DNA from 3 places in the Paenibacillus terrisolis genome. Region 1 is predicted to be linked to each of the others. Evidence: riboswitches for the same ligand, from Rfam matches in the RefSeq annotation. Region 1 holds a riboswitch; each other region holds the start of a gene.
What was found. A riboswitch is a leader RNA that binds a small molecule or an ion and turns the genes downstream of it on or off. The one in region 1 is predicted to bind cyclic di-AMP.
Positions count from the first base shown of each region.

Region 2: linked by a shared signal. The riboswitch ahead of ACI48K_RS22020 (hypothetical protein) and the one ahead of ACI48K_RS21115 (G5 domain-containing protein) in region 1 are both predicted to bind cyclic di-AMP.
Region 3: linked by a shared signal. The riboswitch ahead of ACI48K_RS08695 (hypothetical protein) and the one ahead of ACI48K_RS21115 (G5 domain-containing protein) in region 1 are both predicted to bind cyclic di-AMP.

Region 1 is NZ_JBKFGG010000033.1:11,203-21,803, forward strand. Features, by position in the region: gene rsmI (16S rRNA (cytidine(1402)-2'-O)-methyltransferase) at 1-333, shown strand, start outside; gene ACI48K_RS21100 (AbrB/MazE/SpoVT family DNA-binding domain-containing protein) at 462-716, opposite strand; gene ACI48K_RS21105 (HD domain-containing protein) at 1,037-2,326, shown strand; gene ACI48K_RS21110 (TatD family hydrolase) at 2,363-3,133, shown strand; cyclic di-AMP (ydaO/yuaA leader) riboswitch at 3,351-3,570, shown strand; gene ACI48K_RS21115 (G5 domain-containing protein) at 3,833-4,969, shown strand; gene rnmV (ribonuclease M5) at 5,083-5,637, shown strand; gene rsmA (16S rRNA (adenine(1518)-N(6)/adenine(1519)-N(6))-dimethyltransferase RsmA) at 5,634-6,524, shown strand; gene yabG (sporulation peptidase YabG) at 6,578-7,486, shown strand; gene veg (biofilm formation stimulator Veg) at 7,708-7,983, shown strand; gene ACI48K_RS21140 (protein sspF) at 8,176-8,358, shown strand; gene ispE (4-(cytidine 5'-diphospho)-2-C-methyl-D-erythritol kinase) at 8,582-9,436, shown strand; gene purR (pur operon repressor) at 9,512-10,342, shown strand; gene spoVG (septation regulator SpoVG) at 10,525-10,601, shown strand, end outside.
Region 2 is NZ_JBKFGG010000036.1:6,566-17,166, reverse strand. Features, by position in the region: gene ACI48K_RS22050 (glycosyl hydrolase family 18 protein) at 1-1,803, opposite strand, end outside; gene yfcE (phosphodiesterase) at 2,174-2,719, opposite strand; gene ACI48K_RS22040 (FAD:protein FMN transferase) at 2,762-3,847, opposite strand; gene ACI48K_RS22035 (hypothetical protein) at 3,944-4,552, opposite strand; gene ACI48K_RS22030 (NADH:flavin oxidoreductase) at 4,667-5,764, opposite strand; gene ACI48K_RS22025 (APC family permease) at 5,854-7,680, opposite strand; cyclic di-AMP (ydaO/yuaA leader) riboswitch at 7,818-7,990, opposite strand; cyclic di-AMP (ydaO/yuaA leader) riboswitch at 8,387-8,557, shown strand; gene ACI48K_RS22020 (hypothetical protein) at 8,689-9,204, shown strand; gene ACI48K_RS22015 (hypothetical protein) at 9,194-9,628, shown strand; gene ACI48K_RS22010 (DUF445 domain-containing protein) at 9,743-10,601, shown strand, end outside.
Region 3 is NZ_JBKFGG010000006.1:220,399-230,999, reverse strand. Features, by position in the region: gene ACI48K_RS08725 (universal stress protein) at 1-403, opposite strand, end outside; gene kdpC (potassium-transporting ATPase subunit KdpC) at 489-1,061, opposite strand; gene kdpB (potassium-transporting ATPase subunit KdpB) at 1,087-3,114, opposite strand; gene kdpA (potassium-transporting ATPase subunit KdpA) at 3,145-4,815, opposite strand; gene kdpF (K(+)-transporting ATPase subunit F) at 4,845-4,925, opposite strand; gene ACI48K_RS08700 (signal peptide protein) at 4,922-5,029, opposite strand; gene ACI48K_RS08695 (hypothetical protein) at 5,058-5,456, opposite strand; cyclic di-AMP (ydaO/yuaA leader) riboswitch at 5,578-5,757, opposite strand; cyclic di-AMP (ydaO/yuaA leader) riboswitch at 5,861-6,056, opposite strand; gene ACI48K_RS08690 (hypothetical protein) at 6,054-6,623, opposite strand; gene ACI48K_RS08685 (hypothetical protein) at 6,707-7,504, shown strand; gene ACI48K_RS08680 (glycerophosphodiester phosphodiesterase family protein) at 7,626-8,603, opposite strand; gene ACI48K_RS08675 (FHA domain-containing protein) at 8,653-9,312, opposite strand; gene ACI48K_RS08670 (DEAD/DEAH box helicase) at 9,570-10,601, shown strand, end outside.

The DNA of each region.
Region 1 (10,601 bases):
CTCGAATCGCTTATCGATGTTTTGGGCGACCGGGAGATCGTGTTGGCCCGTGAGTTGACGAAACGCTATGAAGAAATGACGAGAGGGAAAATCAGCGATTGTTTGTCATGGCTTGAGGAACATCCGCCGCTGGGCGAATACTGCCTGGTTGTTAGCGGGGCGCATCCGGATCAAGTGAAGGAGAAAAAGGACGCTTGGTGGAAAACATTATCGGTCGAAGAACATGTTGCCCATTATGAGCAAGAGGACGGATTGTCGCGAAAAGAGGCCATGAAAAAGGCGGCGGGAGACCGTGGAGTTTCGAAAAGAGACATTTACCAAACGTTGTTATAGGCCCAATTAGCCCTTTAAGCAAAAAAAGGGGCCTTCACTAGGCCGGGTTCAAGCCTAGGAAGGCGCCAAGGAGATATGAAAAAGGTTAGAATTAACAGTTTCAGTAAATCTATTATATACTATATTTCTTAATTTGTCACAGGGTTAGGAAGCTCAGTAATACATTCGTGGCAAACAATTTTACCTTTGAAGTATGTCACGTTTTCGGCGTTGCCGCAGAAGATGCAGGCAGGCTCGTATTTTTTGAGCATAATCCGTTCTCCGTCCACATAAATTTCAAGCGCGTCTTTTTCACCGATGCCGAGTGTGCGGCGAAGTTCGATAGGAATGACAACGCGTCCCAATTCGTCTACTTTTCTTACAATACCGGTTGATTTCATCATTTCGATGACAACCCCTCTCGCTATAATTTTTTAATTGTCATTATTCGACATTGTTCTATCTTTTATGATATTTATAATACCAACCATTGCCAAAACAGTCAACCTATTTATGGTAGAGTTCATTATTATTTCTAAATTCGAGTTTTTATAGAGCGCAAATAGCCCTGTATTATAAGGGAAATCGGACTTTTACGAAGATTCGACATTTTGGAAATCTATATTTTGACACTTTTCGACAATGTTCGACACCATCTGTCGTCAATAGTCAAGTTCCTTCTTTTTCTCCCAAAAAACAGTTCCAAAATAAAGGAGTGTATGCCATGTATCGTCAGCTGCGCGAAGAAAAAGTGTTTAAAGATCCCGTACATAATTATATTCATGTCCAGGACGAAATGATTTGGTCGCTGATCAATTCGTCTGAATTTCAGCGTTTACGTCGAATTCGGCAGCTGGGCACTTCTTATTTGACATTTCACGGTGCCGAGCACAGCCGCTTCTCCCACTCGCTGGGCGTTTATGAAATCACGCGCCGCATCATTTCGCAGTTTGAAAGCGGCGGTTATGCCGGCTGGGATCACGACGAGCGGCTGGTCGCTTTAAGCGCCGCCCTGCTGCATGATTTGGGCCATGGTCCATTTTCCCATTCCATCGAGCAGGCCTTCCAAATGCATCACGAGGATTGGACCTGCAAAATTATGCTTGGCGACACGGAGGTCGGCCAGGTGCTTCGGCGCATGGGTGAGGATTTCCCCGAAAAAGTCGCCGCGGTCATCCGTAAGGATTACGGCAATCCGATTGTCGTCAATCTGGTCTCCAGTCCGCTTGATGCCGACCGGATGGATTATTTGCTGCGGGACGCCTATTTTACCGGGGTCAATTACGGCACGATTGACATGGACCGGATTTTGCGGATGCTGCGTCCTCATCAGGGCCGGGTAGTCGTCAAGGAGTCGGGCATGCACGCGGTTGAGGATTATTTGATGTCCCGTTACCAAATGTACTGGCAGGTATACTTCCATCCCGTTACCCGCAGCTCGGAGATCATTTTGCGGCAGATTTTGCGCCGGGCCAAAGAGCTTTTAGAGGCCGGGCATTCGTTTAAGTTCTTGCCGGATCCTTTGCCGGGACTGTTTAACCGTGAATTAACGGTCCAGGAATATTTACTGCTGGATGAGGCGCTGATGCAAACGGCCTTTATGCAGTGGAAGCAAGAGTCCGATCCTTTGCTCAGTGATTTATGCGGTCGATTCTTGGAACGTAAATTGTATAAATATGTAGAATGCGAATCGCTGGATTTGGAAACGATCGAGGGAATTCGGGAGGCGTTTGCTAAGGCCGGGCTTAACCCGGAATACGATCTGGAAATTGATTTTCCGACCGATCTGCCTTATGATGTGTTTCGTCCGGAGGAAGCTTTCGGACAGAAGCAGATCTTGCTGCTCGACCGACGCGACCGGCTCCGGGAAATTTCCGAGGTGTCCGACATTGTAAGGTCGATCAGCGGACTCCACCGCGGCAAATTTCATTTGTACTATCCCGACAATAAATTATCCGCTGTGATCGGCCGGCTGCCGGCAAACATTGCAAGGATTTTCGAGCAGCAGCATTAAGAAACGAATCAAAAAACAGCCTGGGAGGAACTATCGATGATGTTATTCGACACCCATACCCATATGGATGCGCCCCAGTTTGACGAAGATCGTGAGCAAGCGATTGCCCGCGCGGTGGAACAAGGGGTTACGCGTATGATCAATATCGGCTTTAACCGTGAAACGATCCCGACGACGATGAAACTTGCGGAATCTTATGACTTTATTTATGCCGCCGTCGGCTGGCATCCTCAGGATGCGATTACGATGCAAGAGGGCGATTTGGACTGGATCGCTGAATTATGCAAGCATGAGAAGGTCGTGGCCATCGGCGAGATCGGTCTGGATTATTACTGGGATACGTCACCGAAAGAGGTTCAGCACAAAGTTTTCCGCGATCAAATCGGCCTCGCTCGCAGCCTCGGAATGCCCATCAGCATCCATAATCGGGAAGCGCACGAGGATGTAGTCCGAATTTTGCGCGAAGAGAAAGCGAGCGAAGTCGGAGGTGTGCTTCACTCCTTCTCCGGTAGTTGGGAAATTGCCAAAATGTGTCTGGATTTGGGATTCCATTTGTCGTTCGGCGGACCGATAACGTTTAAAAATGCAAAACAGCCAAAGGAAGTTTTAGCCAAAACACCGATGGACCGTTTGTTGATCGAAACCGATTCCCCATATCTTACTCCGCATCCATTTCGAGGGAAAAGAAACGAATCCGCCCATGTACGTCTGGTTGCGGAAGCGGCGGCCGAGTTAAAAGGGGTGTTCGTGGAGGAAATCGCCGAAATTACCTCCCGAAATGCAATGGAACGATTTGGAATACGGTGAATTCCGGAGCAAATGGGCCGAAAAAAGCAGGATTTTCGAAATATGAATGCTTTTTAACCAGAAAATCCAAGTTAGTTACATTTTTTTAACCATTTTTTTTAAAAAACGTGGTTGATTCGTCCTTTACAACATGCATGGAAACAAGTTAGAATTTCTTCTGTAGTCATTTTGGCTCACTCGTCAGTTGGGCGAGCCTATTCGATGACTTTGGTTCCATGAACCAGTCTCGCTGAATCTCCATTTGGAGAACGGGGGAACCGATACAGGAATGGTTAAGGGCAGTGCTTAGAGCACCGGCTGTTGCTGTATTTGATTTCTTTACAGGGTCTTAGGGGTGAATTCGAGGTCATTGCGCCATGAGCGAATGAACTGAGAAAGGGCGGCTCTCTTTCGTCCGAACCCGACAGCTAACCTCGTAAGCGTCAATAAGAGAGGTAACTCGTGCATCCTATTACACCAAGACAATTCGGAAGCCACGAAGGAGTTCCTCTAACTCTTTCTTTAGGCTTCTTTTGTTTTTGAATAAAAGTAATAGGGTCATCATACTGTTGTTAAACAGGAGGTGACATATGCCAGGTAGACTGGGGCAGGATGCGAAATACGGGGGATTTCACCGCGTTTCGTAAAAACGATCTGTAGTCACGTCAAACGTATCATGCATCGACCTAGACGGCGGGACTATGAAGGAGGACGGACGAAATGGGCATTTTCCACAAAGAAGACACCCATCAATCACGCTCATCCAGCATGTCTTACGCAATGCGATGGAAGCATGAGAATTTACGTCAGATTTCGATTGTTGGAGTTCTGACCGTCGCAGTGATCATCATCATCCTGATTTGGCTATTTGGCCAAAACGATAAAAAAGAGACTTCTCTGGTAGCGGAAGGCAAGATCCAATCGGCCGAGACAGGCGTGTCTCAGGCGGATCTTAAGAAAGCGCCAGTCGGTATGCTGAGCAAGCAAGATTCAGCAGTCCAGCTTCTTGCCGGCTCGCAAGGGGCGGACAATCATTTTGTTGCCGTGCATGCGGTTCCGGTAACCGTAAGCGTGGACGGAGCAACGAAGGTTCATTTCACCACGAAAAGCAGCGTACAGGGGGCCATCACCGAGCTTGGCATCGCCCTGAGCAAAGACGATAAAATAAAACCGGCGCTGGGCAGCGCGCTAACGTCTGATTCGGATATCAAGATCGTCCGTGTCAGCAAGCAAACTGTTCAGGAAAAAATTACAGTTCCGTTCACCATCGTGAAGACGTCAGACGAGAACCTGCTTAAGGGCAAAACCAAAGTCCTTCAGCCGGGAAGCAATGGCGTGGTCGTTCACAACATCGAAAAGGTGTACGAGGATGGCAAATTCGTAACGAAGCGGTGGCTTGGCAAAGAAGTGGCGGTAAGCGCTCAGCCCAAGGTCATCGCAGTTGGCGTCAAAAAGCCGGCAGAGGTCAAATCCGCAAGCATTACCCGTAATCCGAACGCGGTAAATATCAGCGGGCTGACCACAAAAGGCGGCGTGTCGTTTAAATACAAAAAGGTACTTAAAAACGTTACCTTAACGGCTTATTCCTCCGAAGAGGAAGGTATCGGCACGAGAACCGCTTCCGGGACGCGCGTAACGCAAGGAAGAACCATTGCGGTTGATACCAGCATCGTTCCGCTCGGATGGTGGGTCTACATCGAAGGGCTCGGCTTCCGCAAGGCGGAGGATACCGGCGGCGCTATCGACGGACATAAGATTGACGTATATTACGACTCGCTCAAGGCAGCGACAAATTTCGGGCTCAAAAAGGGCCGTACCGTATATGTCATCGGTCCGACAAAGCCTGAATTAAACTAACCTCGTTTTACTTTGCGAGGGGAATAAGATAGTATTAGGATGATGAATAAGACATTGGATTAGAAGAGGAGCCTTCCTCTTCTTTTTGTTGTAAACGGAAGGGAAGACGGCACATGATCAAAGAGGTCATCGTGGTGGAGGGGCGCGACGATACCGTCGCGATTAAACGGGCCGTGGAGGCCGACACGATCGAGACGGGCGGGTCGGCGATCAACGAGACGACGCTGCGAAAAATTGCCCTGGCGCAGGAGCGGCGGGGAGTTATTATTTTTACGGATCCCGACCATGCGGGGGAGCGAATCCGTAAAATCGTCGCGGCCCGGGTTCCGGGGTGCAAGCATGCCTTTATACGGGAAGCGGACGCCACGAAACGCGGAGACATCGGCGTGGAGAACGCTTCGCCGGAGGCGATCCGCGAAGCGCTCTCCAAGGTCCGCTGCGAGCTTCAGGGAGTGGAGGGGCTCATTGATTGGGCAGACTTGATAGAGGCGGGCCTGATCGTTCATCCGGAAGCCGCTGCACGCCGGCGGGTGATGGGAGAGCTGCTTGGCATCGGATACTGCAACGGCAAGCAGTTCCATAAACGGCTGACGGTGTTCAAGATCAGCAGGGAAGAATTCGCGGCCGCCCTCGCGGAGCTCGAAGACAAAGGAGTCAATCACCCATGAACAGGAATGAAGATGTTTCTACGCCGCGCCGGACGAAGGAAATTATTCAACGGCACGGATTTTCTTTTAAGAAAAGTCTGGGTCAGAACTTTCTGATCGATCAAAATATACTCGGCAAAATCGTTGCAGCCGCCGGTTTGGACGCGTCCAAGGGGGCTCTTGAAATCGGGCCGGGGATCGGCGCATTGACCGAAAAACTGGCTCAGGAGGCCGGGAAAGTGGTTGCGGTGGAAATCGACCAGCGTCTGCTGCCGATTTTGGAAGAGGTGTTGGAGCCGCACCCGCATGTTCGCGTCATTCACGGCGATGTGCTGAAGCTGAATCTGCGCGCGTTGTTTGAGACAGAATTTGGCGGGGTCAGCGGCGTCAGCGTGGTGGCTAACTTGCCTTATTACGTGACGACCCCGATTCTGATGAAACTACTGGAGGAAGGCCTCCCGCTTGAGCATATCGTCGTCATGATTCAGAAGGAAGTGGCGGAGCGGATGGCGGCTTCTCCCGGCGGCAAGGATTATGGCAGTCTCAGCATAGCGGTTCAGTATTACAGCGAACCGGAGCTGATCTGTACGGTGCCGCACAGCGTGTTTATTCCCCAGCCTAACGTAGAGTCGGCGGTGATTCGTTTGACGGTGCGCAAAACGCCTCCGGTGGCCGTAAACGACGAGAAGTTCTTTTTTGACGTGGTACAAGCTTCTTTTGCGCAAAGAAGAAAAACAATCTCCAACAACCTGAAAACCCGCTTCTTCGCCGGAGAAGGCCGGGAACGGCTGGAGCAGCTGCTTGGGGCCGCGGAAATCGAACCTTCCCGGCGTGCGGAAACGCTCAGCCTGGAGGAGTTCGCGCGGCTTAGCAATACGCTGCTTGCGGCCGGGTTCAGCCATTCGTAACCCTCGCAATTGTAACCAATCCTTCGCCTAGCCCATACGATGGGAAAGAGGTGATGGATTTGACGAATTTGGGAGACTTGGTCGTCCGCAAATCTTACGGAGGAGACGTAACGTTCCGGATAGAAAGAATAGAGCGGAGCGAGGCTATCATCAAAGGGACGGAATTCCGGCTGCTGGCGGATGCGCCTTTGACCGACCTGGTCAAGGTAGACCCGGCTTCCCCCGGCGAGAAAGCGCAGCGCGCCCGCATCAAAGAGGCTGAATCGCTGGAACGGATGACACAAGACCGGAAGGTGCTGGCGGAACGCAATCAAATGACGATCGGTACGGATTGGTACCCGCAGCCGCAGGGGGAGCCGTCCTATTTTGAAGTCCCGGGCAAGGTGCTTCACCTGGACGGGGACGAGAGGTATTTGCAGAAAAGCTTAAGTCTATACGAGAAGCTGCGGATTCCGGCTCAAGGTTACTACGTGTCGGAGTCGCAGATGGCCAGAACGCTTTATCGTCTGCTGCCGTCCGTTCAGCCCGATATCGTGGTGCTGACCGGGCATGACGGCGTGCTGAAGCATCGCCCGTCCGGGGACTTGTATAATTTGACCAGCTACAAAAATTCCAAATATTTCGTGGAGGCGATTCAGGCGGCCCGGCAGTATGAGCGTAATTTCGATTCGTTAACGATCGTGGCGGGGGCTTGCCAATCGCATTTTGAGGCTTTGCTGCAAGCCGGTGCCAATTTTGCGAGTTCTCCGGCCCGCGTGCTGATCCACGCCCTGGATCCGGTCTACATCGCGGCGAAAGCGTCGCTGACTTCGATCCGCGACACGATCCAGATCACGGACGTGCTGAACAATACGATCAGCGGGGCCCAGGGGGTAGGCGGCATAGAAACCCGCGGAAGCTACCGGATCGGCCTGCCGAAGCTCCGGGATCTTTCTTCGCTGAAGGTTGTTCCGTCGATGTAAGGGCCGGAACTTTGGGATCATTTCATACATTTCTTTTACGCAGAGCTTGAGGTTTATGCCTTGGGAACTGCGTATTTTTGTGCCGGTTATTTAGTATACGCAAAGTGTCATAAAAAAAATGTTGACAATACATTTTTCTTGCTGATATAATTAATTATTTTGATTTGACAGGCGACTCCCTTTCATGTATAATGGACAAAGAAAGAAGGTGGTCACAGGCAATGGCTAAAAATGCACTGTCAGAAATCAAGCATAGTCTCGACGCCCACGTTGGACAGAAAATTATGCTTCGGGCCAACGGTGGTCGCCGGAAAACGGTTGAACGTACCGGAGTTTTGGAAGAGACCTATCCTTCGGTCTTTATAGTGAAGCTGGATCAAGAACAGCAGACCTTTAAACGTGTGTCTTACAGTTATGCCGATATACTTACCGAATCCGTTGAAGTTATGATTTGTGACGATAACAACGAGATGAGGCTTTCGTATATTAAACCGTGAACATCATGCCAAGTCACTACTAAACGGTCTTCGTTTTCATGCGAGGCCGTTTTTTTATTTTTATTGACGCTCCGATTCTTTGAAGGAGGCGTAAGGCTGCAGCGAAAGGGAGTGTCTTTCCTGCATGAACGGGAATCCGTTGCGGGATACTAACTCTGTTCCTATATCCACAATCCCTAAGGAGGACTGAACATGTCGCGCAGAAGACGAAGCGTAATGTCGGAGGATCTGAAGGTCGAGCTGGCCAAGGATTTAGGATTTTACGATACCGTTCAGAAGGAAGGCTGGGGAGGCATTAAGGCCAAGGATGCTGGGAATATGGTGAAAAGAGCGATTGAGCTGGCGGAACGAGCCGCAGCCAAGCAGCAGCCCTAACGGGCGGCGAAAAAAAGCCGGGAAGCTCTCCCTCAGGGAGGGCTTCCTTTGTTGATGAATACGTGCTCTGTGCGCTTGGAACTTGTTTTTGCAGCAGGATGAAGTAAGATAAAAAAGAAGTGTTTGTCTTTCATACATAGACGAAGAATGAAGTTTTTCTTAAAATAGATAAAGTGTAACAACACGAATAAATTTATGGAACTGCTGAGGGTGGGTGAACGCCTTGAAGATTTACGAAAAAGCACCGGCTAAAATCAACTTGATGCTCGACGTATTGCATAAACGGCCGGACGGCTACCACGAAGTCGAGATGATTATGACGATGGTTGATCTTGCCGATCGACTGGAAATGAGCGCCCTCCCGCGGGATACCATTATTATTTCGAGCCAGGCCGGATATATTCCGCTGGACGAGAAAAATTTGGCTTTTCAAGCCGCGAAGCTGGTCAAGGAAAGGTACCGGGTTGAATCCGGAGTATACATCCATTTAGATAAAAAGATTCCCGTTGCGGCGGGACTCGCCGGCGGCAGCAGCGATGCGGCAGCGACTCTGCGCGGCTTAAACCGGCTGTGGAAGCTTGGCATCTCCGATGAAGAACTGAAAGAGCTGGGCTCCGAGCTGGGCTCGGATGTACCGTTTTGCGTGACCGGGGGGACCGCGCTCGCCACCGGGCGGGGTGAGAAGCTTACCGTCCTGCCGAATCCGCCGCAATGTTGGGTGGTATTGGCCAAGCTGCCGATTAACGTGTCTACGGCTGAGGTTTACGGCCGTCTGCGCAGCGAGAAAATTACGGATCATCCTTCCGCGAGGCGAATGCAGGAAGCGCTGGAACACCATTCTTTTTCCGAGGTGTGCCAGGAACTCGGCAATGTGCTGGAGCGAGTCACGCTGGAGATGCATCCGGAGGTCGCCCATTTGAAAGAAACGATGATTCGGCTTGGAGCGGACGGCGTTCTTATGTCCGGCAGCGGGCCGACAGTATTTGGACTCGTGTCCAAAGAAGCCAAAGTAGCCCGTATTTATAACGGACTTCGGGGCTTTTGCAAAGAGGTATATGCGGTTCGTTTGCTGACTTAAGATTCTGCCTTGGACAAATCCGTACAAAAATGTTATATTTTCATTAAAATATTCGGATTTAGCGAGGGGTACTTCGTGAAAAAATTAAAGAGAAGCGCTCGTTTAGTGGAGATGACTCATTACCTGTTGTCCCGTCCGCATCAGTTGATCCCGTTGACCACTTTTGCCCAGCGGTACGGGGCGGCCAAATCCTCGATCAGCGAGGATCTCGCCATTATCAAGGAAGTTTTCGAGGAAGAGGGCATCGGCGAACTGCTTACACTGGCCGGTGCAGCCGGAGGCGTGAAGTATGTTCCTCAAATCGGACAGGAACAAGCAGAGCTCTTTGTTAGCGAGCTGTGCAAGAAGCTGGCCCAGCCGGACCGTATTTTGCCCGGAGGATATCTGTATATGTCCGACCTGCTCGGACAGCCCGGCCTGATGAACGAAGCGGGCAAGCTGTTTGCAACGGTTTTTGGGAAGCAGGAGATCGACTGCATCATGACGGTGGAGACAAAAGGGATTCCGCTCGCATACGCCACCGGCGCGGAGCTGAATCTGCCGGTTGTTCTGGTCCGCAGAGACCATCAGGTGACGGAAGGATCCGCGGTAAGCATCAACTACGTATCGGGTTCCCACAAGAGCTTGCATACGATGACCTTGTCCCGGCGGGCGCTTAAAGAGAAATCGCGCGTGCTCATCGTCGACGACTTCATGAAAGCCGGCGGAACGATTCAAGGCATGGTGGATTTGCTTACCGAGTTTAATGCTATGGTTGCCGGAGTCGGAGTACTGGTGGAGTCGGGAGAAATCGAATCGGAGCAGCGGCTGCTTCATGATTATGTGTCGCTGGCTAAGCTTCGGGCCGTCGATGCCAAAGGAAAAGAAATCTCCGTAGAACCTGGAAATTATTTTTCGAGATTTTGACAAGAAGAAGTTTGTCGATTTGAACACTAATCCGAAGGATTATCGACGAAACCTGTCGAAAAGCCTATTATATCAAAAAAATTCCTGTTTTTAAGCCAATTTGTTCTAGAAAAAAAAAGGATTTACGTTTGCTATGTGGAATATTACACCAAGTCTCTGATGGAAAAAGGTGGTGAACACATATGCAAATTACGGATGTAAGACTCCGCCGAGTCAGCTCTGAGGGCAGAATGAAAGCGATCGCATCCATTACCATCGA
Region 2 (10,601 bases), on a different contig from region 1:
GACGATATTGCCCGTCCCCGAGTTATCGCGAACCACGGTACCGTTGGCTTTCAAAAAACCGCTTGGGGTGATTCCCGCCGGAGCATTTCCCGGATCACCGCTTGGCGGAGGCGTAGTCCCGTTATCCGGAGGTACGGTTCCGCCGCTTGTACCGTTCGTCATTTCGGAATAAATCGCACCCAGCAGTTGGCCGCTGCTATCGTTGCTGTATTCCCAGAACATGATGCCGCCAAGGGCGCCGTTCTTGACGTACTGCGTTTTCAGCTTCAACGATTCCGGATCGTCATAGGTGATGAACGTGCTGCCGTTAAACAAGTACGGAGCCTGCGCGCTGCTGTCCCAGTACCGTTTGAATCCGTTCTTGTTCAAATATTGGCTGAGAATCGTATTGTAGTCGGCTTCGAAACCACCGCCGGTGGCAGGCTGATCGAGTCCGTTGTTGCTGTTTCTTACTCCGTTCCAGCCCCGTCCGTAGAAGGCGCCCCCTACGACCAGCTTGGATGCGGGTACGCCGCCGTTTTTGAACAATTTGACCGCAGCGTCAACGCTGATGTCTCTGCTGTACAAATTGGTATGATGGCCGGTCGTCGAATCCCAATCGCCATGAAAATCGTAAGTCATCAGGTTGATCCAATCCAGAAGCGGGGTGATCTTGCCGATTTCTACGCCGTTCAAATACCCGCTGCTGGCACCTGCCGCGATCGTCAGCAAATAGGATTTGCCGTCGACTTGCCCTTGCGCATTCAGCTTCTCGCGAATTTTTGCGATCAGCAGAGTGAAGTTTTGTTTATCTTCCGGGCGTGCTTTAATACCGGCGGAATTATTCGTAGGGTATTCCCAATCCAGGTCCACGCCGTCCAATTGATAGGTTTTGATCAATTGAACGACGCTATCCGCAAACGTCGTACGCGAAGCATCCGTTAACGCCGCATCGGAAAATCCGTCCGCTCCCCATCCGCCGACGGATACCAGAACCTTCAAGGCAGGGTTTTTGGACTTCAGGCCCACTAATGTTCTGATATTGTTTCCGTCCTGACCTGTCAGCGTCGCTTTACCATTTGAAATCAGGGAAAAAGCGTAGTTGATGTGGGTTAGCTGTTCAGGTTTTACGCTCCCCGCATTCCAGGTCACCCAGCTGGCCATGTAGGCGATGATTTTGCCAGGCGCTTGAGGAGGAACCGGCGTAGTGTTTTCCGACGTCGTTGTCACAGCCAGCGGGCTGCTGTCCGCCGACAGGTTGCCGGCCGCGTCCCGCGCTTTTACCGTAACGGAATAAGTTGTTCCGGCGGTCAATCCGCCAATCACCGCATTTACGGTCGTAACGGAAGACGCCAAATTCCCGTTAAGGTATACATTGTAGCCTGCCACACCCACGTTGTCCGTCGAAGCGCCCCAAGTCAACGTCACGCTGGAAGAAGTGACGCCGCTGGAGGCAAGTCCCACAGGTACCGATGGCGCCGATGTATCCGGCGCTCCGCCGCCGTCGCCCGGATCTGCAGAACCGATCTTTTTCCAGACATCCCATTCTCCGGATAAATCGGGCTGGTCGCCTTGCGTCCACCACTTGGCTTCGTAAATAATCCCGTTATATACCACCCTCTGTCCTGCCGTGTATACATCACCCGCATTCCATTCCGGGTATCCGACAGCATCGGCATTTAGCGAAATTTCGGACTCCTCCGCGCTGACGCGCGGCGTGGATGCCGGAAAGCCCATAATGGAAGCGGATATTACGATACATAAAAATACGATTCCAAAAATTTTTCCGAGAGCTTTCATAGAATGTAATCTGTTATCACTCATTACACATTCTCCTTTGCCAGTAAATTGATAACTTCAAAGATTGCTAGCTTCGAAACTTATAAAATATGAAGCTAAAAAAACGCAAAAAGTCCCATTAATCTCCTCCGTTTCCTCCAATAATATTTATTTAGCAAATTAAGGATATTATTAATTGGCAAAATTCGTCAATCGGAAATCTATGTATTTTTTGTTTTCTGGTATAATTTATAGAAATTATAGGAACATCCAAATAAAAGCAAAAAAATAGTGTATAATAGAGTGTCGAGCTAAAATAATCCATACTTGAAAAATGCCAAGCGTCGATTAAAGCAAAAAACGCGAGTGTCCGAGGCGAAAGCCCCAGTCACTCGCGTTTTCGTTCAGTTATAAATTACTTTATCGCAATCCGCTTCACGATATTCCCGTCGAAGTCCTTCACGACGAACTCGTTGCCTTCGAGCAATCCATAAGAATTCGGGAAATCCCCCTTCGGCAGTGAAATGGAGCCCGGGTTAAGCAGGTATATCCCTTCTTTGTGTTCCGCAACCGGAATATGGGTATGTCCCTGGATAAACACGTCGTTCTCCACCAGCGGCGGCAAATGCTCCATACTGAAGCCGTGGCCGTGAGTCGCGTAGATTCGGCGGCCCTGATGGTAGAGGATCGTATAATCGGCCATCATCGGGAAATCCAGTACCATCTGGTCGACCTCCGCATCGCAATTTCCGCGGACCGCTACAATATTCTGCTTATATCCGTTTAAGGTTTCCGCGACATGTTTGGGATCGTAGCCTTCGGGCAGCGGATTCCTTGGGCCGTGGTAAAGGAAATCGCCGAGCATCACAATCTGGTCGGCTTGCTCTTTCCTAAACTTGTCGAGTGCCCTGTTTAGCCAAGTCAGTGAGCCGTGCACATCCGACAAAAACATGATCTTCATGATTAATCGCCTCCAAATGATGAGGAAGATTGCACTTACCGGTTAATTTGCCAGCTTAAATTGGTCGGACGTAATTTTGAAGGTATCCTTGAGTCCGGGCGTCAAATAAATCTGGTCGTCTTTGGTAATGAACATGGCTTCCGTGTTCTTAAGCGACTCTACGTATTTCATCCCGTCTTCAAGACCCATGACATATACAAACGTTGACAAAGCATCCGCATCCGTTGCATTATCGGAAAGGATGGTTACACTCTTCAGATTGTTTTGCGCCGGCGCGCCGGTTCGTGGATCCAAAATATGATGGTACATGACGCCGTTTTCAATGAAATACCGTTCATAAATTCCGGAGGTATCGATGACCTGGTCATTCAGACGAATGCTGCCCACCGTGATCCCCCGAGATTGGTCGGGATCCTGAAGGCCGACATTCCAGTCTTCTCCGTTCGGCTTGCCGCCGATGACGATAATACTGCTCCCGCCAAGGTCGACCAGCGCGCTCTTAACCCCTTCGGCCCGCAAATATTCCGCCACTTTGTCGGCAGCGTAGCCTTTGCCGATTCCGCCGAGATCCAGAATCATGCTGGGACGTTTCAGATAAACCGTACGTTTGGCTTCGTCCAGAACAACATCCTTGTACCCGATCAGGCTTCTCTCACGGTCCAGATCTTGCTTGGCCGGAACGTGAGCCCCTTCGTTTCCGATGTTCCACAAGTCGACTAAGCCTCCGACCGTAGGATCGAATAGCCCCCCGGAGGATACGGCATAATCAAGCGAACGTTTCACAACTTCGAACGTATCCTCGGATACTTCCACCGCCGTTTTGCCGGCTTCCTCATTAACCTTGTGCAATTGGCTGGTTTCAAGCGTCCGGCTTAGTTCTTCGTCCAGGGTCTTCAGCATCGCGTCGATATGATCCAGATGTTCAGTCGCTTTGGGATCTCCGTACAGCTTGATATTTACAACCGTATCGAAAATATAATATTGTCTTGCTTCCGGCTCGGATGCCGCCGTCCCGCTGCCTAGCGCGGACGAGTTTGATTTTCCTCCGCAGCCTGTAAGCATGATCGCCGTCAAGGCCATTATTCCGCAGGAAACTGCCATTTTGCGCAAACCGTGTTTGAATCGCATTCCTTCACCTCTTTGTTGTAATTCACATTCATAAGGTCAACAAATGGTATTGTATAACCCCGCTTAGCAATAGTCCAGTATGTAAATCACGCTTTTCTAACTAAAGTCTATTTCCTTGTTCAGGATGATTTCATCCGGAGGCGCATCCATTGGAGGCGAAAAGGGAAGCAAACCAAACCGGACCCCGCCGAGATCATCGGGTAAACGAGGAGTCACCAAATAACTGCTCTGGGCTTGTCCGCCTCCGCCGCGAGAACCGTTCTGATTTACAATATACTCTTCACTGCCGTATACCTCGAGCATCAGCTGCGGACGTAGTTGAATATTTCCCTCATACTTGAAAAGATGGCTAATCTCTAAAAACACGATGCTTGCTTTTTCATGCTGCATGGCATGGGTCAGCCGGTATTCCACGTTATCCGACACGGTCTTCTTCATAATCGGCAAAACACTCAGCAGCTCTCCTGGCTCTCTGACCGCTGTCGGGTAGAAACGTCCATTCAATGCGCGCAATAACCAAATGATTTGACCCGGCCCCATTTGATACTTTGTTCCCCAGTTCTCAACCAGCTCCATTGCAGGAAAAAATCTTTTCCCGTTTGCGAGCAGCTTTCGCTCGTGTACCAGCTTAAGCAGCTGCTCGTCGATCGCTTTTATTTCATCATTATAATCGTTCGGAATGCTGAATAATTCCCCCCAGCTCATCTAGGGTGCCCCCTTCACCATAATTTAATATTTATTCTAAATTATAAGCGAAAAAGCGGCTCTCTGCAGAGAACCGCTTTTCTGAATTTTTGTGAGGGTATTCGCGCTTGCAAATTAGTACAAGGTTTTGGTTGCATCGGCCGAATACGGAAGAATCTCCCCGGTTTTTCCGCTTAGGACTTTGGACGGCCATGCCGGATCCACCAAAAGCGCCCTGCCTACTGCGACAAGGTCGAATTCCTGTTCGTTCAGTCTATCCATCAGACGGTCGAGATTGTTTACTTCATTTGTTTCGGGATCTGTCCCACCCGCAAATTCGCTGTTGAGTCCAACCGAACCAACGGTGATGCTGGGTTTGCCGGTTATTTTCTTGGTCCATCCAGCCAGATTCAGCTCTGAGCCTTCGAATTCGGGGAGCCAAAACCGGCGCGTGGAGCAGTGGAAAATATCTACACCCGCTTCGCTGAGCGGAGCCAAAAACCGGGCCAAATCCTCCGGAGTAGAAACAAGCTTGGCCGTGTAGTTCCCTCCTTTCCACTGCGAGAAGCGCAGCACGATCGGGAAATCGGGCCCTACCGCTTGCCGGCAAGCTTTGATGACCTCCGTCGCAAAGGTTGTGCGAGCGACCAGATCGCCGCCGTAACGATCCGTCCGTTTATTCGTTTTATCCCAAAAAAACTGATCGATCAAATATCCATGCGCGCCATGCAGTTCGATTCCGTCAAAGCCGACCCGTTTCGCGTCCGCCGCTGCGGCGGCAAAAGCAGCGATGATGCCGTCAATTTCCTCCTGAGTCATCGGCTCTGTCACTGTATCGCCGTTTAGATTAAGCCCTGAGGGGCCGATCGGAAGAGCTTCCGCGTTAGGGAGTTGCCCGATGGTACGAGCCATGCCCACATGCCATAGCTGAGGAATGATTTTTCCTCCCGCCGCATGAACCTCTTTCACGACATGCTCCCAGCCTTTTAACGCTTCTTCTCCATGAAATTTGGGGATGCTCGGACTGCTTACCGCAGCAGGATGGTTGATGGCCGTCCCCTCTGTAATAATCAGCCCTACCCCGCCTTCCGCTCGGCGGCGGTAATAAGCGGCAACATCGGCTCCGGGAACTCCGTCCGGTGAAAATCCCCGCGTCATCGGCGCCATGACGATTCTATTCTTAAGCGAAAGCGGCCCTGCCTGAAACGGCTGAAACAATGGTTCCGTGTTCATATATTCGCTCCCCATTCGTTATTATTATTACTTTTCGTAAGTATATTATCTTGCGAATTCCGGGAATAAGCAAATGTTGGAATGAAAAGCTATTCCTTCAAATGATACGGCACGGTCGCTACGATAACGTTTCTCCGGTATAGCAGATGCGCCCTGATCAATAAGCTTGATTGATTGTGCAGAATATTATGCCAGCCCTTCTTCGGGATAAACTGCGGAATGATCACCGTAACTTGGTAATGCGATTCCATCGACTTTTTCTGAACCGTATCCACGAACTTCACCAAAGGCTGTATGATGCTGCGATATGGAGAGTACAAAGTCACGAGCCGTACATCTGGCTGCCATTTTTTCCACTTTTCTTCGAAAATAGCCTCTTCCTCTCTCTCGAACGGTACATAAACGGCGATGATCTGATGAGGAGAAAGCGACTTGGCATAATTCAGCGAGTTTTCCACGACATGCGTAATCCCGGCGACCGGAACGATAATGACATTTCCTTCAATCGCAAGTGCCGGTTCGCATGTCGATATTCTCAGTTGATCCGCGATAGCCATATAATGCTTATGAATCCGGTGGAAAAAATAAATGATTACCGGCAAGAAAATAAGCACCGGCCAAACGTTGGAGAACTTGGTGATAAAGAACATAACGCTGACCAGAAGGCTAATCACGGCTCCGGTCGTGTTGATTATAAATTTTTTAACCCACCCGGCCGGTTTCTCACGGAACCATTTAACCATCATTCCCGTTTGGGAAAGGGTAAACGGAATGAATACCCCGATCGCGTAGAGCGGAATCAGCAGTTCGGTCTTGCCTTCAAAAACAACGATCAGAATGATCGAAAAAAGTCCCAGAATAAGGATCCCGTTGGAATATCCGAGCCGGTCTCCCCGGATCGTAAACATCCTCGGGATGAATTTGTCTTTGGCGAGATTCACGGCCAGCAGCGGAAAAGCGGAATATCCCGTATTGGCGGCCAGAATCAGAATCAATGCCGTTGTCCCTTGAATGAAGAAGTACATAAAGTTTCTTCCAAAGGTCTGTTCGGCGATTTGCGACAGCACCGTTACATCGGTGCGATGGCCAACGCCATAATAATAAGCAAGAAAGACGATTCCCGAAAACAATAAAGCGAGCAAAGTTCCCATGGCAAGCAGTGTCTTGGCCGCATTGCGGGGGGCTGGATCTTTGAAGTTGGGGATCGCGTTGGAAATAGCTTCAACCCCGGTTAATGCCGTACACCCGGAGGCGAAGGCGCGAAGCAGCAAAAACAGGCCGATTCCCGCTACGGGAGTTCCCAGGGGCGTATGAAGTTCCGGAGCTGCTTGCCCGGTCAGAACACGAAAAATGCCTGCCCCGATCATAATAAACAAGGCAAGAACAAACAGGTAAACCGGCAAAGCAAAAACGGATGCGGATTCCGTGACTCCCCTTAAATTCAGCGTTGTTATGAAAAGCACAAAAACAACAGCTATGATAACTGTGTAAGGATGCAAACTGGGAAAAGCCGAAGTAATGGCATCCGTCCCGGCCGATACGCTGACGGATACGGTCAAAACGTAATCGACAAGCAGGGAACCCCCGGCGACTAACCCCGGAAGCACACCAAGATTCTCTTTGGAAACAACGTAAGCTCCACCTCCGTGAGGATAGGTGAAAATGATTTGACGATAAGACAAAATCAAAGCGGCCAAAAGAACCAAAACGCCCGCCGCGATTGGAATGGAATACCAATAAGCGATCGCGCCGATGGTCATCAGAACCACCAGGATTTGCTCCGGCCCGTATGCCACTGAGGACAAGGCGTCCGAGGAAAGAATCGCAAGCGCTTTTGTCTTCGTCAGTTTTTGTTCACCCAGCTCCGTCGATTTTAACGGACGCCCAATGAGAAATCTTTTTAAATAGGAAAGCACAAGTTTCACCGCCACAAATGTTATTTTTCTAATTTCCCCCGACCAAATCGGGTTTATTTTCAATTTTTGCTGCCTGTTAAGTCAATTTTAGGCAACAAAAAAACACAGGGTAGCCTGTGTCTTTTTCACAGTAAGTTACCCACTCCTGACTACGCTTACGAGGTTAGCTGTCGGATTCGGACGGCAAGAGTCGCCCTACCTGACGCGTATTGCCGTCAGGATTCACCCCATAGGAGAATCACCCGTTTTCAGGCTTAACTCCAACCGGTTCCCCCGTTTTCCAGGTTAGGAAATTCAGCGATAATGAATAAGTTTTCAGAAATAATATTCAAGAAACAATTAACATCATACGTTCGATATCAAGGTTTTGTAAAGCGATCGATTAAGAAATGTACTCGCAAAAAAACGGCATAGTTTCCCGAAAAACCGCTTACATCGTAATTTCCCTCTCGAAATTTATATTTCTTCGGCCATTATCTTTCCTTTTCTTGCTTTAATGGAATTAACGCAAAAAAATCATTTGCCGTCCCTTTCCCTTAATTGAAAATAAAAAATTAAGCTTTCATTAGAAAGATACATGAAAAGCTTCAACAAATACTTTTTAAGCTTATTTCTTTTCTTTTTGAGCGAAAATTTGCTTCAGCAGGACCTGAAAAAGCTCTTTTCCTTTTTTACAAAAGGAATCTTGAGATAGTATGATTCGTTGTAATGAACGACGCTTAATTCCCGCCTGGCGGGAAGCGGGGGAACCATCGGACCTTTAACGGTCCTCTTGGGGTGAATCCGAGAAGAGACTATCATTCCGGTCTCTTAAGGTAGGGCGACTCCCACCGCCCGAATCCGGCAGCTAACCTCGTAAGCGTGACAGGGGGAACCTTTATTTTGCCTTGCATTTGCGCCGGGTCTGTTTTTTCGTCCACGCAAAACCGCAGCAGAGGTTTTATCTCTGTTTGCGGTTTTTTTGCTGAAATGACAGTTTATACAATCTTTAAACGACGGGGGTACGACATGAAACTATATTATATTGGGACAGAGCAGGGACTTTTGGATCCAATCAGTTTACGCTACTTATGTTTCGGAGCTCTATGGTATGAAGAATGTGGCCAGCGGTTTATCGTGGGTTACGGCTTCGGGAAAGACAAAATCGAGGTGCTGCGGCAGTTTGGTCAGCCGGCTTCCTGTCTGGAATGCCCGGATTCTGAAATCGTGCTCGGAATTTATAAGAAACTGAGAGAAAAACAACAGCAGCAGGACTGGTTCACTCGTACCAGGCTTCCGCTTCCGGCAGCCTTCCGGGAGCCTTGGAGAAACAAACCTTCCGGTTGGTATGTGATCAAGTCAAGAGAATCGTTTCCCCTTCATTTATCCGTCGTTCATAAAATGAAATATATCATCTGGCTGGAGCATTCCGCAGTTTGCGAGAATGAGCGGGAGATTCGGCAGTTTGTTGAAAAAGCCCGGAAAACTCACCATATTGAACTAAAATTCGCAGAAAATCCTGGAGGGAAAACGAATGAAGACTAAGTTGTCACAAATTAAACTGTTTGCCTTTCATGAACCTCCCAGCTTTCTTTGGACGGTAAAAAAGCCGAAAGGCTGCTGGTATTGCGTTCTGAAGCTTTCATGCGGAGAAAACTGCGGTTTGGGTGCTTGCCTCGTTTTCGCGGATCAGAAAGGATTTGATTTGATCAAATGGGGAGTTTTCTTAAAGTGCATCCGAAATCATACGGTTGAGGAAGCCCTCGAAATTGTACGGTGCAAAGGCGCGGAATGGAGTCAGAACCAACGGGAACTGGTCCAAATCGCCTTGCTCGAAGTCGCTCAAGCCAAGCGTGTTCCACTCAAAATCGCAGCCGGTGACGAACATGGGAACAACCGTTTATACAGGAACCCGCCGAATGAAGAAAAATTGATTCAGGAATCGATGTCTTATTATTCATTACTATAATTAACTCTTCATGAAAGGGAACTTAGGGGCGGGGGACGCGAACCGATGTTTACCGAATCCGTCGACTATGATTTAATCTAAAGGGAGACAATAAAAGAACTGCGGCTACAAGGCATGGAAAGAGGGCATAAAATGAAGTCAAGAAATTTGGCCGGGATCTCGTTATTAATTATGTTTTGCGGTTTTTTAGCCACTTTGTTGTTACCCCAGTCCACTTTTGTTCAATTATTAAAGGGGAGTTTTGAAGCAGGTTTGGTGGGAGGAATGGCCGACTGGTTTGCGGTTACCGCATTGTTTCGTCATCCTCTGGGGATTCCGATCCCCCACACCTCGTTATTGCTAAAAAACAAAAGCAAAATTACGCGTTCACTCATTTCCGCCGTAGAGAACGAGCTTTTAAATAAACAGAGCATCGAAGCCAAGCTTCGATCCATACATGTTTTGGAAACGGCAATTTTCATGCTAGCCAGAATACTGAGCCGCAAGAAAACAAGATTGAACATTCTGAATTTCTCCGAAACGCTGCTGCGGCAGTTGCCGACGGAAAAATACGTTCCGTATCTTCAAAGCGGATTGTCCGTCTGGCTTAGTAAAGCCGATATTCAAACGGCGACGAAACATGTCTACCGGCAGGCCGTACGTTCCGGTTACGATTACAAAGTGATCGACCTCGCCGCTTCGGGACTCATTAAATGGCTGGAACAGGAAAATACAAGCGCGCTCCTCGGCAGCATGGCATATCAGAAGTTAACGGAAATGAAAGGCAAGGGAATCAGAGGATTTTTCCTTCAGGCCGTTACGGGTTTCTTCACGGAAGACAAGCTGGGAATCATGCTTCAAGATTTGTCCCTTTCGACGGCGAGGGAATTACTGGATGAGGCTAGCCCTTTGCGCGAAAAGCTCGCCTTGGAACTTCGCGGCACACTTCTCCGTCTCATTGAAAATGACGACAACATACTCACTCTCCGAAATT
Region 3 (10,601 bases), on a different contig from region 1:
TGCCATGCCCGAGCAAAAAATGAATGTCCTCCAGACGCGTCGGGAATTTCGCCCCCTCGCGGTTTCGGTGAGCCAGCCCGTCAACCAGCACCACTTCCGGATTGCGGCTAACCAGAGCCTCCAGGTTCAAGTCTTTTTTCTCCATGCCGTCCTTGAACCAGTGGATGCTCGGGATCCGCTCCAGATTGCCGATCTGCTCGACCGTCTCCGGACGCTGCATCGTCGAAACGGCGCAGATGACGACATCGATTCCTTCTTCCTTGAGCGACTGCCCTTCCATCAGCATGTGATAGGTTTTTCCGGAGCCGCTGAACGCGCCGATGTAAATTTTGAGTCTGCCGCGATGGAGCTTATATATGGAAGCTAAAATTTCCTCCGGGGTTTTGCGCTTAAAGTTCTCCACGAGAACCATCCTCCCAATCAAGCATAAACGGATAAAAACAGAACTTCCCCGCTCTACTATTATAGAGCAGGGAGTCTATCAATGCTTATTTACCGGCTAGCTTTTGCAGATCGATATTCAGCTTCAGCACGTTGACAGTTGGTTCGCCAAGGAAGCCAATTTCTCGTCCTTTCGTATGATCCTCGACCAGCGTTTCCAATTGATCCGCCGGAATCCCCGTTACACCGCTGATGCGCGGAATTTGCGCTTTGGCTGCGTCCGGGCTGATATCGGGATCAAGGCCTGAGCCCGAGTTGGTGATCAAATCGATCGGCAACGTGCTGACCGGAACGTCTGGGTTATTTTTCTTCCACTCGTTAATTGATTGTTGAACCCGGGCCAGCATATCCGGGTTGGATGGAGCATAGTTCGGAGTCCCTGACGCTTCCGCTTTATACTCAATGCTGGATACCCGTCCCTGGAACCAGCCCGGATCGGTAAAGTTCTGTCCGATGAGTTCCGAGCCGATGATTTCATGGTTCTCATTATAAATGAGGCTGCCGTTTGCTTGCTTTGGCATCACGACCTGAGCGATTCCGGTCACCGCCAAATTGTAAACGAGCCCGCATAGCAACATAAAAACTAGACTTATTCGAATGCTAGAAGTCAGAATCCGCATTCCCTTCATTCCTTTCCGCTTCGGTTTACACCCACAGGTGAACGATCAAGTCGATAATCTTAATTCCTATAAACGGGACGATAACCCCGCCCAAACCATAAACCAGCAAATTTTGTCTAAGCAGCTGGGACGAACTGACCGGCTTGTAAGCAATCCCTTTCATTGCAAGCGGAATCAGCAGCGGAATGATAATCGCATTGAAAATAAGCGCCGACAAAATCGCGGACATCGGCGAGCCCAGCTTCATGATGTTGATGACATCCATCTGCGGGATGGCGATCATAAACATCGCGGGAATAATCGCGAAATATTTGGCCACATCGTTTGCGATACTGAAAGTAGTCAGCGCCCCGCGAGTCATCAGCAGTTGCTTGCCGATCGCTACCACTTCGATGATTTTGGAAGGATCGGAATCCAGGTCAACCATATTGGCCGCTTCCTTGGCCGCTACCGTACCGCTGTTCATGGCGATCCCTACATCGGCCTGGGCCAAAGCCGGCGCATCGTTCGTTCCGTCCCCGGTCATGGCGACCAGCTTGCCTTCGGCCTGTTCCTTTTTGATGACGGCGATTTTATCCTCCGGCTTGCTTTCGGCGATAAAATCGTCAACCCCCGCTTCGCGGGCAATCGTTGCGGCGGTCAAAGGGTTATCCCCGGTACACATGATCGTTTTGATCCCCATCCGCCGCATTTGATCGAAGCGCTCGCGCATCCCCGGCTTTACCGTATCTTTTAAATAAATGATTCCGTAAATGCGGTTATCCACGGCAATTGCCAGCGGCGTTCCCCCCGCCGAAGCAACCCGGTCGCTGTTCGCGTCGAGGTCAGACGGGATGCTTCCGCCCTGCGCGGTTACCCATTTTTTGATGGCGTCAACCGCTCCTTTGCGGACTTTGCGTCCGTCCTGCAGATCGATGCCGCTCATGCGCGTTTCCGCTTTAAATTCCACAAACTCCCCGTTCTCACCCACTGCGGGGTTATAGCTATAGTTTTCCTTTTTCATAAGCTCCAGGACGGATCGGCCTTCCGGCGTCTCATCTTTAAGCGAACTGATGGCCGCCCACTCGGCGGCGTCATTTACGCTCTCTCCGCCGACGGGAAGAAATTCGCTGGCCATCCGGTTTCCGTACGTGATCGTCCCCGTTTTATCCAAAATAATCGTATTGATATCCCCGGCCGCTTCGACCGCTTTACCCGACATCGCCAGCACGTTGAACTGTGTAACCCGATCCATCCCGGCGATGCCGATCGCCGAGAGCAAGCCGCCGATCGTCGTCGGAATCAGGCAGACCAGCAGAGCAACAAGCATCGGGACTTCGATATTGACATTCAGAAAATTCCCGAAAAACGGCAGCGTCACGACGACCACGAGAAAGATGAGCGTTAAACTGATCAGCACGGTGCTCAGGGCGATTTCGTTAGGTGTTTTTTGCCGTTTTGCGCCTTCGACGAGCGAGATCATCCGGTCAAGAAACGATTCGCCGGGATCGGTCGAAATCCGAACCTTGATTTGGTCGCTGATGACCCGCGTGCCGCCCGTAACCGAACTGAAGTCGCCGCCCGCTTCCTTGATGACCGGAGCGGATTCCCCGGTAATCGCCGATTCGTCGACAGAGGCGAGGCCCTCAATCACCTCGCCGTCGCCGGGGATAAACTCGCCCTGCGCCACCACGACGATATCTCCTTTGCGCAGCTCGGTGGAAGGAATTTTTTTAATGACGGTACCGCTGATTTTGTTGGCCGTAATTTCTTTTTTCGTCTTTTTCAGGGAATCGGCCTGCGCTTTGCCGCGTCCCTCAGCCAATGCTTCGGCAAAGTTTGCAAACAGCACTGTGATCAGCAGGATTAGCGAAACCGTAAGGTTAAACCAGGCCGGAATATCTCCGCCGAAAGTGCCGGGCGCAAAAGCCAAAATCAAGGTGATGACAAAACCGACCTCCACGACGAACATGATCGGGTTGCGAATCATGACCCTAGGATCCAGCTTCAGAAAAGATTCTTTGATCGCGTTTTGTATAATTTCTCCGCTGATTGCGGATTTTTTTTGACTCATGGCAAAGATCCTCCAATCTCCTTTTCAAGCTTAAGGCAGCAGTGTCAACTGTTCGGCTATCGGTCCAAGCACGAGCCCAGGGAAGAACGTGAGCGCTCCTACAAGAACGACGGCCCCGATAAATACTGCCCCAAATAACCCCGTGTCCGTACGGAACGTTCCCGAAGATTCCGGGACTTTCTTCTTGGCCAATAACGATCCGGCTACCGCCAGCAGTGTGACGACAGAGAAGAAACGGCCCAGGAACATCACGATGCCGGTGGAAATATTCCAAAATGGAGTATTGTCGCCGAGTCCCTCAAAACCGGAACCGTTGTTCGAAGCGGACGAAGTAAATTCATACAACGCCTGTGTCAGACCGTGAAAGCCAGGATTTGAAATCGTGTCCGGAAATAACCACAGAGCTAATGCCGTCGGCACCAGAATAATGAAAGGAGGAATCAGCATCGTGAGCGCAACCAGCTTCATTTCCTTGCCTTCGATTTTTTTGCCTAAAAATTCCGGCGTGTGGCCGACCATCAGACCGGCCAGGAATACGCCGATAATCGCGTACATCAGCACGTTCATGAACCCTGCCCCCGCGCCGCCAAAAACGGTGTTGAGCATCATATTGGATATCGCCACAAACCCGCCGAGCGGAGTTAACGTGTCATGCATCGTGTTCACGGCCCCGGTTTCGGCAGCGGTTGTCACGACTGAATAAAGAGACGATTGCGCAACGCCAAAGCGGACCTCCTTGCCCTCCATGCTGCCCTGATCATGCTGGATGCCATAGCTGTTCAGCACCGGATTCCCATGGTATTCGGCTGTTAACGAGATCACCAGCATGATGATGAACATCAGCGACATGGAAAGGAACAGCACGCGTCCCTGCTTGGCGTTTCCGACGATCTTCCCGTACGTAAACGGAATCGCTGTACCGAATACCATCATGAGCAAAATTTGCAGCAAATTGCTGATCGCGTCCGGATTTTCGAACGGATGTGCCGAGTTGACCCCCAGAAACCCGCCGCCGTTCGTGCCGAACATTTTAATCGACAGCAATGAAGCGACCGGACCTCTGGCAATCAGTTGATCGCCGCCTTGAAGCGTATGGGCAAGTGCCGTAGGCTCCAGCGTTTGCGGAACGCCAAGGGCGACAAAAACAAGCGCCATCACGAACGCAACCGGCAGCAGAATGCGAGTAAGCGCACGAACCAAATCGACAAAGAAATTACCAAGCTGCTTGCCGGCGAGTCCGCGGATAAAAGCGATTGCCGCAGCCAGCAAAGTGGCTGGAGACACAAACATCATGAACACAATCCCGATCATTTGCGACAAATACGATAATCCGCTTTCGCCGCTGTAATGCTGCAGGTTCGTATTGGTCATGAAGCTGATCGCCGTATTAAAGGCGAGCGTCGGTTCTATGTTCGGAACTCCGCTTGGATTAAGCGGCAGATAGGACTGCGTCCGAAATACAAGGTAAACCAGCAAGATCATAACCCCGTTGCTGACCAGGACCGACGCGGCATATTTTTTCCAGGACTGATTTTCCCGTCGGATCCCGCCTATCGCGTATATTAATTTTTCGATGGGGCCAAAAAACTTATCCAGCCCCGTCTTCTCATAATCGAAAACTTTGGCCATATACAATCCGGCCGGACGAGCCAGAAGCAATGCGAGTAGCAGCGTGACTCCAATGGAAAGAATGGCAACCATTTCCTTCATACCCTCCTAAGACAACTGAGTTAAAACTTCTCCGGATTCAATAAAACATACAGCAGATACACAAACATCAAAAAAACGATAACCCCCAAAGCCCAAATCATTGTTCCGCACTTCCTTTATCAATCACTCTGCTCGCCCAGGACGCAATTCCGAGGCAAAATACCGTTAAAATCACAAACGAACCGATCATAATCACATCAAGCATTCCAGTAGTACCTCCCCTTCTTGCGTGTTCAAGGTATTAAAAAGGAAACATTGTCGCCTTTTGAATAAATAACATAATCTGCTCCAAGCGCTTTGTAGACGAGTCTGGAATTTGTTCCGTGGACGATGACATAGATCGGCTTTCTCGTCCAGGACTGGCAGATCTGAATATACAAACAGCACAGCGGCAAACTGTTTTCAAATAGATACACAGGGCCAATTGGCAAATCGGGAATCAACCACGAATCATGTTTTTTAGTATCCACTTTAATAATGTGCTTTATGCCTAATTTATCCATCCGCCGCTTCTCTTTTTCATTGTTGGTCAATACGGCAAACGGCAGATTCTTGATTTGCAATGTCCGAATAAATTCCAATCCCGCTTTCGTAGGCGCAGAAACCAGAATATATTCTTCCTCATGATTCATGATTATTCTCCTCCAATTTAGTAGCCGAAGGCGCAAAAAAAGAAGCCCTGCGAAAAGAGAGAACTAAGTCGCCAGCTTCTTCAGGCACGTTTAATGAAACGCGTCTATAGTCGACAGATGTTTGGACTCTCTTTGGACGCTTGCGAAGTTAGCTGCCGGATTCGGACGCAAGAGTCGCCCTACCCCGGACAAAGGCTGCTCGAACCATGCCCGGCGATTCACCCCATGGAAGCCGCCTGGCGGCTTTCGATTGGTTCCCCCGCTCTTTCTCGTTTTCAGAAAGATTCAGCGATTTTTTTCATTATGACTATAATTTTTCAAATTTAAACGCAAAAAACCACAGAGGCTTAGGAGCCCTGTGGTCTTGTTCCGATCACAAGCTTCATCATCCTCTCTCCGGAGCGGTATAAACCGTTCCTCGCTTTCGAGGTTAGCTGCCGGATTCGGACGGTGAGAGTCGCCCTACCTCAAAGAAGGGTCCATGGCCGTTCTTCTTTAAGGATTCACCCCGGATGCGCATTCGTCCGGCTCCCACACCAGACTTACGCTCATCATTTGGTTCCCCCGATTTCCTATTCGGAAATTCAGCGATTGAATTTAAATAGTAATCATTGTTATTTCATGAACGTATCTTACTCTCGGCATGCTATCCTGTAAAGAATATGCGAAAAGCATGACTACTCCAATCCGGCGTTTTTCTGTGGGGAACCACACTAAAACTCTCGAATACTCTTCCGAATTCGGTATTTCTTCACTTTTCTCAAAATCCATCCGATCCCCGGGCTGGGTTTCGGCAAATTCGAAGTCGAAAATGCCGGAAGCTTCGGCTTCCCTTGATGCATAGCACGCTGGTCCGCGTTGGGCCAGCTTTGCCGGCGTTCCGGTCAGCCGGAGTGAGCCCGGCATCGAGGATGAGCTGCTCGTGCGCAGTTGAGTCGGTCCCGGCAAACTTTCCTTTTGCTGAACAGGTCCTTCCTGGCCTGGAATCAACAATAAACGGCAAACGGCGATTTCTCGAATAGCGGTACAAAATGGCCTTGTTTCACTCCGAGACCGCATTTTCCTGAAAATAGCGGTGCAAAAGGGCCCTATTTTCGGCAAACCGGCCAAAACCAAGTGAAAAGGAGCTCTTCTGAATAAATAAGGCCATAAAATGGCGCTATTCATCCAGAATGAGGCCTCTTCAGTGGAATAAGGCTATAACAGGCCGCTATTTCAAGAAGTGACGGACGGGTGAGGTGTTTGGGTTGGTGTTTGGGTTGGTGTTTGGGTTGGTGTTTGGGTTGGTGTTTGGGTTGGTGTTTGGGTTGGTGTTTGGGTTGGTGTTTGGGTTGGTGTTTGGGTTGGTGTTTGGGTTGGTGTTTGGGTTGGTGTTTGGGTTGGTGTTTGGGTTGGTGTTTGGGTTGGTGTTTGGGTTGGTGTTTGGGTTGGTGTTTGGGTTGGTGTTTGGGTTGGTGTTTGGGTTGGTGTTTGGGTTGGTGTTTGGGTTGGTGTTTGGGTTGGTGTTTGGGTTGGTGTTTGGGTTGGTGTTTGGGTTGGTGTTTGGGTTGGTGTTTGGGTTGGTGTTTGGGTTGGTGTTTGGGTTGGTGTTTGGGTTGGTGTTTGGGTTGGTGTTTGGGTTGGTGTTTGGGTTGGTGTTTGGGTTGGTGTTTGGGTTGGTGTTTGGGTTGGTGTTTGGGTTGGTGTTTGGGTTGGTGTTTGGGTTGGTGTTTGGGTTGGTGTTTGGGTTGGTGTTTGGGTTGGTGTTTGGGTTGGTGTTTGGGTTGGTGTTTGGGTTGGTGTTTGGGTTGGTGTTTGGGTTGGTGTTTGGGTTGGTGTTTGGGTTGGTGTTTGGGTTGGTGTTTGGGTTGGTGTTTGGGTTGGTGTTTGGGTTGGTGTTTGGGTTGGTGTTTGGGTTGGTGTTTGGGTTGGTGTTTGGGTTGGTGTTTGGGTTGGTGTTTGGGTTGGTGTTTGGGTTGGTGTTTGGGTTGGTGTTTGGGTTGGTGTTTGGGTTGGTGTTTGGGTTGGTGTTTGGGTTGGTGTTTGGGTTGGTGTTTGACCTGTTCTAACGCAAATCCTCAAAGTCGACCAGGTATCTGGCAGGATTTTTCTGCTCTGCTGTTATGATAAGTATTAGAGGGTGTACCAAAAGCCGTCATAGATGACTTCTGGGACACCCTCCTGTATCGCTCAATCCCCGGTCTGCACTTTGGCCTGCGCTTTCCCGATCCGGTCGATCCGGTTGGTCCATATCCAGCCGGAATAATCCTTCGGCAGGCGCCGAAGATCCGCGACAGTATCGAATCCACTTGAAAACTCGCTGCCATCGCCTCCCACCACGATCACCCGGGTATTTACCCGGTCCATCCGGTTCAGGAACTTATCGGGCCAGCCCCAAATCCAGGGCGCGATTTTTTCCGGGATGTGCAGTTCTGTGTTCCGGCAGGCATTCGGAACATAACCCGTCCAGCCGGAAGCCTCGTAAGACAGCAAGCATTGCTTTAACGTGGCTTTGGACATCACCCGCATGTCCGGAAGCTGCTCTTTCACAGCGGCTACCGGCTGATCCCCGCCATAAACGGCCAGTTGTTTCCGGCCTTCCTCCGGCACCTCGGCGAGATAGCCGGCCAGTTGCCTGCCTTCATCGGGATTATCGCTCTTGATATGAATTAGGAACGATTTGTCCGGAAAGCGCGTCAATACATCCGTCAGCGAAGGCATCAACCCCACGCCTTTGCCGCGAAACGGATAAGATTTGCCTTGATCGGCCGTGTACCCGTAACCGATATCAAGCGCCTTCAACTCATCCATCGTATAATCCAGTGTCGTCCCCTGCGCATTCGTGCGGCAATCCAGCGTCGCATCGTGAAAGACGGCAAACTGGCTGTCTTTGGTCAGCTTTACGTCGAACTCCACCATATCCGCTCCATCCGCAAAAGCCGCTTCCATAGAAGGCAGCGTGTTTTCCAAATAGGAATGCTCCGGCTCGTAAATCCGCTGGGCAGTACAGGTATCGTTCTGAACGCCTTCCATCGGAAACGTCTGCGCCAGTCCGCGATGCGCCAGCAGCTTGGGCTCTCCGCCGCGTTCCGCGGCCAATAAAGAAGTATTATTCAAATATACGAAAACAATCAGTCCGAGCACGAGCCAAAACCGCTTCCGTTTCATCCATCCCTTTATCCGTCTCACAACCGTTCCCCCCGTACCATAACCACCCTCAGGTTTCCAAAATATATCCGCTTCCCCGGATCGCATTGATCTGGAAGGTATCTCTCCCGTATTTTTTCCGGATACGGTAAATCAGCGCGCTGAGCTCGTCGATCGTTACGTCCGGCGCGCCGTCTTCCCCAAGGTTCCGGTCCCGCCAAACCGTCTGTTTGATTTCCCGGATCGTCACTAGGCGGTTGGCATGATCGTGCAGCAGCTTCAGCAGCAAAAATTCTTTTTCCGACATCGATATTTTGATGTCGTCCACAAAACATTCCCGTTTCTCCCAATTCATCGCTACCCGCTCCGATATCGATTCTTCCGCCAGCGAAGCGAAGGCGAACGGCTCAAATTCCAGCGTTTGCTCGCCCAGAGTATATGAAAAATGAAGCACACTTGTCCCCCTGGCCAGCTTGAGGATATCATCGGTTTCCAGCACATAAGGAGCGTGCGGAATCATTTTGACTCCGTTAAGCTCGGTTCCGTGCCGGCTCCCCAAGTCGTAAGCAACGGCGTGCTCCTCTTCTTTGCGAATCGCCAGATGCTTGCGGGAGATAAAAATATTGGTAAATGCCACATCCGGGGCATTGTCCGTAGAGGTTCGGCCGACCTCCGTCAAATCGGCGCATAAATCGACGCAAGTTCCGGGCCGGAACGGATCCCCCCGCAAAATATAAAGGCAAGCGTAGGTTTCCAGTAGAGCTCCCTCCCTTTTTGGGTCTTCATCATCTTATCTTAATTGTCCGGGGAGTTAAATGCCAACAAGACTGATAATAGACTCATAATTGACTGATATGTTCACGACCAAAATCATCCATATTCCCCATAACCTGAATCCGATTCTACAAATCTCACCGCTTTCTGTTATCATTGGTATAGAATAAATATCGGATGAAACCATCGTTTTTGTCAGGAAGGAACCCTACAATGAGCTTTCAATTAACCCAGCGGGTCATAAAATTGCTATGCGGACAAATCTCTTATGAGCGGGGAGAAGCTTACTATAAAACCGGAAAAGTCGAATATCTGCGGATCGATCATGCCTCGGGAGAGTATGAAGCAACTGTTCGTGGAACCGGCAGCTATCAGGTTCAGGTGCATATCGACCGGAACGGGGACGTTCATGCGGAATGCAACTGCCCGGCCTTTTACTCATTCAATAATTACTGCAAGCATATTGCCGCGGTTTTGCTTGGCGTTCACGATATGCTCCAAGGAGGCAAAGATCCGGTTCGCTCCCACTCTTCCTTGCTGCAGCCCGATAGCGGAGGCAAAGCGGATTACGAGCAGCTTGTCCCCCGGTCGATCCTTTCCAAACCCCGTTCGGCCGGCATTTCTTCGCGGGATATTTGGCTGACCCGGGACGTGATCGGCTTGTTCGACGAACGTTCCCTTCGTTCCACTCGCGGCGGCAGCCGGTTCGATCTGAGAACGCCGCTGGAGATTGAGTTTACGTTGAAGCCGCATCTTTTGGGATACCGGAAAACCGTGTTTGGGCTGGAAATGAAAGTGGGAGCCAAACGTCTTTACGTCGTTAAAAATGCGGGCGAGTTTCTCGAACGAGTGGAACGCCGCGAACCTTGCCTCTTCTCCAAGAATTTCAACTATGACCCGGAACAGCATAATTTCCTTCCTGCCGATGACGCGATTATTCAAATGCTCATCGAAATCAACCGCAACGAGCGGTTGTACCAGGAATCGGGCCATTTTCCCCATGCGTCGCATAAACAGCGGGGCGGCGGCGAACGAATGCTGCTGATCCCCCCGTTTTTCTGGGATAAGCTGCTCCCTCTGCTGCTTGCGGCGCCGTCCGTGCATTTGGAGCAGGACGGTTATGCGACTTCCGGGATCACGGTGTCCGAAGAGCCGATTCCGCTCCGTTTTGAGCTTGAGGAGGCGGAAGCCGACGGATTCCGGTTTGTGGTTCACGGACTTGAGCGGATGACGATCATGGAGCCG